DNA from 3 places in the Allobranchiibius sp. GilTou38 genome. Region 3 is predicted to be linked to each of the others. Evidence: predicted binding sites of a transcription regulator. Region 3 holds the regulator's gene; each other region holds the start of a gene.
What was found. The regulator LexA, encoded in region 3, represses DNA repair genes until DNA is damaged. The targets are predictions, from matches to a motif close to TCGAACANNTGTTCGA.

Region 1 (3,246 bases), on a different contig from region 3:
TCAGCCCGTCCATGGCGCCGCGGTAGAGCCGGTCCGGTCCACCCTCGGAGGTGGTCAGTGCGCGGTGGGCAGTGACGGCGGGTACGCCGAGCGCCGCGCCCACGTCGTACGATGCGTTGTCCGGCAGTGCGGTCACGTTGGCCGCCGGCAGCACGACCTGCTCCTGGGCGGTGCCACCGGGGCGCTGGTGCTGGGCGAGCATTGTCCACACCCGGTCGCCGACGTGCAGCCCGTCGACCTCGGGGCCGACCGCGTCGATGGTGCCCGCGCCGTCCTGACCCGGGACGATCTCGGGGAAGGCCAGCTCACTGCCGGCGCGGAACTTCCAGTCGGTCGGGTTGACCCCGGCGCGCTCGATGCGTACGCGCACCTCGCCGCGTCCGGGGTCGGCGGCCTCGCGTTCGACCAGGTGCAGGACGGAGGCGTCGCCGCCTTCGGTGTAGACCACGGCGCGCATGAGGATCCCTTCGTCGACAACGGTGTACGACGGGTGCAACGTCGGGACCGGCTCGTGTTATGCCGGGTCGGGGCGTCAGCCGGCCCGTTGGTGCGGCATCAATCCGGGCGTCAGGTCCCAGGTGACTCCGGTGGCGGTGACCGCCGCAGTGAGCAGGTCGCGATGAACGATGGTGTGGTGGCGCGTGCAGAGCAGGGCCGCGTTGGTCAGGGTCGTCTCGCCACCGGTCCACCACGGATCGACGTGGTGGGCGTCGCAGAAGTCCGGTGGCCGATCACAGTCGGGGAACGTGCATCCTCGATCTCGGTGGATGATCGCCGCTCGTAATCCGCCGGTGAACAGACGTTTGGCTCGTCCGACGTCCATCGGTTCGGATGCCCCACCGAGCACCATCGGGATCAGATCCGCGTCACATGCCAGCCGCCGTAGCGTCCCGGCGTCGAGATAGTCACCGTCGGCGGTGCGTCCGATGCCAGGCGAGTAGATGGGGTCGGTCATGGCGCCGGTCCCGCCGAGGCGACCAGAGTGCTGCAGCCCGGCCAGGAGGGTGTTGTAGTCCAGCGTGACCACGATTTTCGCGACGCCGGTGATCTCCCCGACCGGTCGCGGAGAGGTGCCGTCCAGCACGCCGGCCGCGGTTTCGATCAGCCGCAGCAGGGCGTCCGCGCGACGCTTGGCCGGGGTCCGCGGATCGCGGTCGAGCGGATTGACCATGGGTCCCAGCGCCGGCTTTTCGGCGTTGCCGCCCCGGTTGCCGCCCTTCTCCTCAGCCGTGTCGCCGCTGTGGGCGGGGTTGTCGGGGCAGGTCTGTGGTGTCGGCGCCGAGAGGAACTGCAGGGCGTGTTTCACCGTCGCCGCGTGGGCCGCGGACAGGTCTGCTTCGAACCGGACCATCCCACCGGGCAGGTCGTACCAGCGCGCGGCCTCGCAGTGTTGTTGAGTCTCTTCGTCCCGTATCAGCTGCTCGGGAGCGAACTGACCGATGATTCGGGTACTCAATTCTTTCAACGCTCGCGGACCGAAATGGGACAGGCTCAGATACCGCAGGAACATGTCATCCCGGTCAGCGCACGGCAACTGACGGACCACTCTCGGCACCTCCCGCAACGCGACCGCGGCCGCCGGCACCGACGCGGATCCCTCCGCCAAACACTGCGCCACCACGCGGTTCTTCGGGTCCGCGCAATCGCGACCGACACCCCCGACCCGGTGCACAACCATCGGATCCACCCCGCGCGCGACCTGGGCGACCCACCCGGGCGCACCCGTCGCCGTGGAGCCGGTGACCGTCCCGCGGGTCAGAGCATCCGAGGTAGCCAACGCCGCGACGTTCTCCGCGCGACCCACGACGGTCAACATCGTGGAGACCACCGTGCCCAGATCTGCTTCGCTCAGCTGGAACAGCGCCCCCGGCCAGGCATCCATCGATGCCGCGAAAGCCGACAACAGCTCCATCAATCCGGCACCCACCCCTGGATGCGCGGGGACAATCTCTGCCGGCTGCGGCAGGCTGTTGTCGTCAATGGGATTGCCCACGACCTGCCCCTTTCCTGAATTCATGATATTCGGACTGATGTACACATCGTACGCCCGTTCGAACTTTCACACAAGGGAATGAGATGTCGAATTACGTTGATGTTGCTGATGATTGGAGCAATTTTTTCCACATCCCCCATTCCGTATAGTCTGAGCCGATGGGGTTATCCACACATAGCTCCGGGCTGGTTGACCGCGTCTGAATGAACGCGGCTCATCGAGCGCGCTCGTTCATGCATCCCGCAATCCGCCGGCGGAGCTACCTACGGCTCGAGCCGTGTGCGGGTCGCCCATCCTCGTCGGCGTCGGTCGTCTCGCCCAGCCACGCGGCATGCTCGCGGCGCGCCCAGTGTCGAGACACCCAACCCGTGCGCATCCCCTCGCGCGCCTCGGGGTCCTTCATCGCGAAGGTGATGTGGCCGATCACGAGCAGTCCCACGGCGATCGAGAACCAGTCGTGGACGAACGTCGCGCCGGTCCGCCAGGGCAGGGGCGCCAGCGTGACGAAGTACATGATGATGCCGGTGGCGAGTAGGACCAGGATCGAGCTGGAGGTGAGTGCGCCGTTCAGCTTCTGCCCGGCGTTGAACTTGCCGACCCGGATCGTGCCGTCGCGCCGCGTACGGGAGCGCAGCCAGCGGCGGTCGGCGGTCGAGAACCGCCCGAGGCGGTGCAGGTCAGCGCGATACGCGACGGAGACCACGCCCAGCAGCATGGGCACCGGCAGCGCGAAACCGCAGTAGACGTGGATCAGCTCGACGAGGTGACGGTGCCCGATCGCGATCGAGAGCGAGCCGTTGTAGAGGACGACGGCCGTCAGGATGCAGACGATCATGAGGACCGCCGTCACGCGGTGCACGATCCGCTCGGCCAGGCTGAACCGGTGGATGCGTTCGCCGTCGCCCTCCGATGTGGAATCGAAGGACGTCGACCCGCTACGTGGGGAGTCGTCCGTCGATGGCATAGCCCCTCGGTTCCCAGTAGCCCGGTATCTGGTGGTCGGTCAGCTCGATGCCCGAGAGCCACTTCGTGCTCTTGTAGCCGTAGTTGGAGCCGACGTACATGCGCACCGGCCCGCCGTGGTCGTGGGTCACCGGTGCTCCCAGCATCTCCGTCGCCACCAGAACGTCATCGGCGCGCGCCTCATCCAGGGTCAGCGACTCGGTGTAGGTGCCGTCGAAGGATCGGAAGCGCACTGCTCGTGCCTGCTTGCTGGGTTGAGCGCGTTCGATCAATTCGGCCAATCGCACGCC
Region 2 (3,246 bases), on a different contig from region 3:
TGGTGGTGGGGACGAACGCACCCGACCGTAGCGGCGCGCTCGGCACGAGGGACTCAGGACGTGGGGGACGGGATCGAGTCGCCGACCGTGATGCTCGCCGGTCATGCTGCTGGATGTCGGCCGAGGCGGGTGGGCATGAGTCCTGCGGTGAGGTCCCAGGTGACGCCAGTGGGTGTGACGGTGGCGCTGAGCAGGTGGCGGTGCACGATGGTGTGGTGGCGCGCGCAGAGCAGCGCTGCGTTGGTAAGTGTTGTCTCGCCGCCGGCCCACCAGGGCACGACATGGTGTGCATCGCACCAGTCCGGTGGTCGATCGCATCCAGGGAAGGTGCAGTGCTGATCGCGGTGGATGATCGCGGTCCGTAGGCCCCCGGTGAACAGGCGTCTGGCGCGGCCGACATCCAAGGGTTCGGACTCGCCACCGAGGACCGCGGGGATGAGATCGGCGTCGCAGGCGAGCCGCCGCAGGGTCCCGGCGTCCAAGTGGTCCCCGTCGGTGGTCCGTCCGATTCCGGGAAGGTACGTCGGCGCGGATCCGCCTTCATTTGGACCGTTTTGGCCGAGACGGCCGGCCTTCTGAAGCCCTTCGTAGAGGGTGTTGTAGTCCATGGTGACCAGGATCTTGGCGGTCCCGCCGAACTCCCCGACCGGCCGCGGTGCGGTGCCGTCCAGGATCCCTGCAGCGGTGTCGACCAGCCTCACGAGCGCATCGGCCCGGCGCTTGGCGGGGGTGCGGGTGTCGCGCTCGGGTGCACCGGTCTCGGCGTCCGGTGCCGCAGGCGCGGGCGCTGACAATGCTTGTAGGGCGTGTTTGACGATGGCGGCGTTCCCGGTGGACAGGTCGGCCTCGAACCGGGTCAGCCCACCTGGCAGGCCATACCATCGCACCGATTCGCACTCCTGCTGCACCTCTTCGTCGCGGACTAGTTGTTCGGGGGCGTACTGGCCTCGGATCCGGGTCGACAGTTCACGCAACGCGCGCGGCCCGTACGCCGAGAGGGACAGGTAGCGCCCCATCAGCTCGTCGCGATCCACGGTGGGCAGTTGCCGGCCGATCCGTGGCACTTCCCGCACCGCGACGGCAGCCACCGGCACGGTCGCGGACCCGGTCGCCAACGCATCTGTCATGAGGGTGTTGCGGGGGTCGGCGCATTCGATACCCACCGAGCCCACCCGGCGCACAACGGCCGGGTCCACCCCGGTCGCTTGCCGGGCCACCCACGCCGGCGCACCCGTCGCGGTGGAATTCGCGACCGTCCCCCGGGTCAGGGCATCCGCGGTGGCCAGTGCGGCGACGTTCTCTGCCCGGAGACCGATCCGCAGCATCGTCCCGACGACCTCGCCCAGTTCGGGCTCGCTCAGCTGGTAGACCGCATCGGGCCAATGGTCCAAGGACGTCGCGAACTCCCGCAGCAGACTCAACAACCGGGTACCAGAGCCCGGCGCAGCAGGGCGTTGCGTGTCGGTCGTCGACTGCGCCATGGCCCCTCCTGCGGCTGCTGATCCCTACCACATCCTTATAACCTGTATCATACGCGTGTTCGATGTGTAGCACAAGGATTAATGAGCCGAATCTCATTGTAAATAATGAAGATTCGGCTCGACATATCCACATCCCCCTTCCCCGAGGTGGGGGTTTTAAGGGTTATCCACACCCGCCGCGGGTCACCTGGTAGCGCGTTGGCAGATGCGATTCCGTGCAGATGCGGTCGCCGCGCGGGAACCGAGTCAGGGGCGCAGGTTGCGCAGGTCCTCGGGCAGGCTGGGATGGGTCGGCCGCCACCCGAGGGCGTCGCGGGTGTACGCGCTGGATGACGGCTGGTCCATCGCGAAGATCACGCCGAACGGGCCGTACGTCGCTTCTGGCACCGACTCGACGGGGAGGTCGAGCTGAGCGCCGATGACCGTCGCGATGTCACGCACCGCATCGCCCTCGTCCGACACGGCATGCCAGGCCGTGCCGGGCTCCGCGGATTCGAGGGCCAGCCGGAACAGTGCTGCCGCGTCGAGCGCGTGCACGGCCGGCCAGCGCTGGGTGCCGTCACCCGGGTAGCCGGACACGCCGTTGCGGCGCGCGGTGTCGGTCAGCAGTCCGGCGAACCCGCCCATTCCTTCGTTGTGGACCGTGCGCGGCATCCGGACGGCCGTGCTCCGGACGCCCTGCGAGGCCAACGCCAGCAATGCGTTGACCGAACGGCCCCGACCGCCCACCGGGCCGTCGGTCGGTAGCGGGTCGGCCTCGGTCGACATACGGCCCGGGATCCAGGGAGTGCCCGAGACCGCGACGATCGGGCGGTCGCTCCCGATGAGTTCCTCGCCCAGCGCCGTCAGGGCCGCGCTCTCCTCGGCGACGCCGGCGGCGAGCGCCTCGGGCGTGCCGTAGTCGCGCCCGAACGCCAGGCTGATGACCCCGTCGGATCGCGCGGCACCGGCCCGCAGGATGTCGAGGTCCGCCAGGGTGCCGCGCAGCACCTCGGCGCCCGCGGTTTCCAGAGCCCGTGCCGACTCCTCCGAACGGGCCAGTGCAAGGACGGTGTGGTTGTGACCGAGCAACTCGGCGACGACGGGCGAACCGATGGTGCCGGTGCCTCCGGTGACGAATACCTGCATTGGGTGCTCCTGGGGAGTGAAGGGACTGTTGTCCCATCACGCTACACCGATGATGAGACCGATGTCCCATCACCTAGGATGTGGCGATGGCTCGATGGCAACCCGGCGCGACCCAGCGGCTGGTCGTCGCGGCGGTCGATCTGTTCACCGAGCAGGGCTACGACGCCACGACCGTCGCGCAGATCGCCGAACGGGCCGGAGTCACCAAGAGCACCTTCTTCCGGCACTTCTCCGACAAACGGGAGCTGCTGGTCGCCGGCCAGGAGACCCTGAGCCGACTGCTCGCCGACGGGATCGCCGAAGCGCCGCCGAGCGCGACCCCGCTGGAGGCCGTTGCGGCCGGACTGCGGCGCGCGTCGGGCGCGATGGGTCCCACGAACCGCGAGATCGGCCCGCGCATCAAGGCGGCGGTGGCGGCCAGCACGGAACTCCAGGAACGCGACGCCCTCAAGAGCGTCGGTCTCGCAGCGGCGATGACGGAGGCCCTCGCTGCGCGAGGCGTCCCGGACCCGACGGCCCACCTCGCCGCGGAGCTGGGGGTCCTGGCCTTCAAGCGCGGCTTCGCCGCGTGGTCCGAAGGCGATCCCTCGGACGGTGAAGGGCTCGCCGATCACGCGGTGGCCGCCTTGGACGACCT
Region 3 (3,246 bases):
GGCGCACCTCGTCGTCGAGTAGCTTGCGGGACTGGAACGCCTCGATGTCGTCCTCGCCGCGGGCCAGCGGCGCACCGTCGTAGGCGAACGCGACGGCGATGTCGCACTCGCCGGCCCGCAGTGCGGCCAGCGACTCGGGGGGCTCGGCCTCAGTGAAGGTCACCTCGACGTCGGGGTAGGCCTTTCGCACCATCGCGAGCGCGTGCGGGACGAGTGTCGAGGAGGAGGAGGGGAAGGCCATCAGACGGACGCGGCCGGCGCGCAACCCGGCGATCGCGGCGACCTCTGATTCGGCGGCCTCGAGGGCGCTGAGCACGGGGCCCGCGTGACGGGCCAGCACCGCGCCGGCTTCGGTCAGCCGCACGCTGCGGCCCAGGCGCTCCACCAGGACGGTGCCGATCCGGTCCTCCAGACGGCGCACCATCTGGGAGATGGCCGGCTGGGAGTAGCCCAAAGAGGTGGCCGCAGCGGTGAAGCTGCCCTCGTCGGCGATGGCCCGGATGACCCGTAGGCCCGCAGCGTCGATCATGCGCCGATCATATAATGGAAGGTTATCCATCGGAACCCATCTTCGTGCTTTCGTTCTGCACCAGCCCTGCGTCGCAGTGGCCACCCGCGCACCCACGGGGCCACGGGGCCGGTGCGACACTGATGACGTGCTCGAGTCCGCGGTCTCCCCGGTGCCCGAGGGAGTGCGCCCGGATCAGTGGGACGGACTGGCGAGCTACCTGGCGGATGGCGGGCTGGTCGCCCTGACCGGAGCCGGCCTGTCCACCGAATCGGGTCTGCCGAGTTACCGTGACGCCCGCGGCGTACGTCGGGTGCAGCCGATGACAGTGTCCGAGCTACGCGCCAGTCATGAAGCGCGGCAGCGGTATTGGGCACGTTCCTACGTCGGGTGGCCACGCTTTGCGGCTGCCCGACCGAATGACGGCCACCGCGCGGTCGCCAGGCTGCTCGCCGCCGGCACCCTGACGAGCGTCATCACCCAGAACGTCGATGGGCTACATCAGGCGGCCGGCGCGAGCGAGGTGCTCGAGCTGCACGGCAACCTGGAGCGGGTGGTCTGCATGGCCTGCTCGAGCACGCATCGCCGCGATGACATGGACGACTGGTTGCGCGACGCCAACCCCGGATTCGACCGCGCGATCGGAGGCGCGGTCCGGCCCGACGGCGACGTCGCGCTGCCCGAGGCGATCGTGCGCGCGTTCGTCACGGCCGACTGTCCGGTGTGCGGTTCGGACCTGCTGAAACCGGACGTCGTGATGTTCGGCGAATCAGTGCCGAAACCGTTGGTGGAGCAGTGCTTCGGCCTCGTCGAGGAGGCGTCGGCGCTGCTGGTCCTGGGGTCGTCGCTCGCGGTGATGTCCGGTTACCGGTTCGTGCGCCGCGCCGCCCGCATCGGCGTGCCCGTGATCGTGATCAACGACGGATGGACCCGCGGGGACGGCGAGACCGACCTGAAGATCGAGGCGCCGCTGGGCAGCACCCTGACGGCGCTGGCGGACCGACTGGGAGCGCCGGCCGTGGGCGCACCGGGCGCCCAGCGCGCCTGAGGAGCGCCGGGCGCCCGGGGTCGCTCAGACCCTGCGCAGCACCGCCGTGACCTTGCCCAGCACCACGGCGTCGTCGCCGTCGATCGGGTCGTACGCCGTGTTGTGCGGCATCAGCCAGACCTTGCCCCCGGTGCGCTTGAAGGTCTTGACGGTCGCCTCGTTGTCGAGCATCGCCGCGACGATGTCGCCGTTGGTCGCGGTCGGTTGCTGACGCACCACGACCCAGTCGCCGTCGCAGATCGCGGCGTCGATCATCGAGTCTCCGACGACCTTCAGCAGGAAGAGGTCGCCCTCGCCGACGATCTGCTTGGGCAGCGGGAAGACGTCCTCGACGACCTCGTCGGCCAGGATCGGACCGCCCGCGGCGATCCGTCCGACGACCGGGACGTACGACGCACTGGGTCGCCGGTCGCCGATGCCGGTCTCGTCCTCGACGCTCAGGTCACCGTCCGGCGCGTTGGTGACGCTGGACCCGCCCCGGTAGCCGCGCTGGTCCTTGTCCTGGTCCGGTGAGATGACCTCGATGGCGCGCGGCCGGTTAGGGTCGCGGCGCAGGTAGCCCTTGCGCTCGAGCATCGACAGCTGGTGAGCGACGGAGCTGGGGCTGGTCAGGCCGACGGCCTCGCCGATCTCCCGCAGGCTCGGCGGGTAACCGCGCCGGTCCACGGAGTTGCGGATGACCTCCAGCACGCGCCGCTGTCGGGTGGTCAAACCGTCGTCGTCGCGCTCGGGCATCTGGTGCACCTTGGCCATGGTCTTCGTCCGTCCCTCTCCGAGTGGATCGTGCTGTCACCGCCCGCCCCAGGTGTCCGTGCGGCTGCGCCCCCGGGGCCGATGAGTCGCCGTATTCGGCGTCGTTCCGCGGATTCACAGCTGATGAGCAGGGGCTGTCGGTGGTCGGTGTTTCAGTTCTGCAGGTGAGCACGAGATTACGAGAGTCGGACACACTTTCCAAACATCTGTTCGGGGCGTGTCTGGATTTTCTCGAACGCGCGTGCTAGACATCAGACAGATGATCGATCGCACACACGTACGATCGACGAGTTATCGGAGGATCTCATGAGTGCCGTCACCGCTGTTCCCAGCTGGGTCACTCCCGCCACCCCTGCCCTGCCGGGTCGTCCCGGCGCATCGCGACGTACGGCGCCCGCGTCCATCCGTCGCGGCCACCTGCGCGCGGTCCCTGATCTGCCCGTGCTCGTGGATGCACCTGCGCCGACGATGCACATCACTCGTCGCGGTCGCCTGCTGATCACGCTGTGCGCTCTCCTCCTATGTCTCGTCGGGGGAGTGGCGGGAGCCCGTGCCGCAGTGGGCGGCGGGTCCGCGCAGCGCTACGACACCGTGGTCGTCCAGTCGGGCCAGACCCTGTCCTCGGTCGCCCACCACGCCTACCCCCAGCTGCCGATCGGCAATGCGGTGCAGCGGGTGCAGGCCGCCAATCGACTGAACACCCTGCAGGTGTTCGCCGGCGAGCAACTGCGCCTGCCTCGCTGAGTCCGGCCGCGCGCCTTCTGGCGCCCCGTAGCAGGGCCGACACCGCCTCCGTCTCGCCCTCGGCGGCCCTCTGACCAGCACGAACGACCCCGCGCAAACCGGGCAGTCTCTAAAGGTTGCATCACCCCCTCCACCGGAATACGATCCCTACATCTAGTAGTTACATCGATGTAAGTCGTCCACATGTAGTCCC

Region 1: JOB34_RS04650 (HNH endonuclease signature motif containing protein) is a predicted target of LexA. The motif match lies at 2,040-2,055, and genes of this name have one in related genera.
Region 2: JOB34_RS01460 (HNH endonuclease signature motif containing protein) is a predicted target of LexA. The motif match lies at 1,529-1,544, and genes of this name have one in related genera.

Annotation. Positions count from the first base shown of each region.
Region 1 covers NZ_JAGEKN010000005.1:248,651-251,896, reverse strand. The annotation lists gene JOB34_RS04655 (NADPH:quinone reductase) at 1-457, opposite strand, end outside; gene JOB34_RS04650 (HNH endonuclease signature motif containing protein) at 533-1,993, opposite strand; gene JOB34_RS04645 (cytochrome b/b6 domain-containing protein) at 2,253-2,957, opposite strand; gene JOB34_RS04640 (molybdopterin-dependent oxidoreductase) at 2,929-3,246, opposite strand, start outside.
Region 2 covers NZ_JAGEKN010000003.1:201,341-204,586, reverse strand. The annotation lists gene JOB34_RS01460 (HNH endonuclease signature motif containing protein) at 102-1,481, opposite strand; gene JOB34_RS01455 (SDR family oxidoreductase) at 1,728-2,609, opposite strand; gene JOB34_RS01450 (TetR/AcrR family transcriptional regulator) at 2,696-3,246, shown strand, end outside.
Region 3 covers NZ_JAGEKN010000001.1:17,205-20,450, forward strand. The annotation lists gene JOB34_RS00055 (LysR family transcriptional regulator) at 1-529, opposite strand, end outside; gene JOB34_RS00060 (NAD-dependent protein deacetylase) at 657-1,556, shown strand; gene lexA (transcriptional repressor LexA) at 1,581-2,309, opposite strand; gene JOB34_RS00070 (hypothetical protein) at 2,616-3,053, shown strand.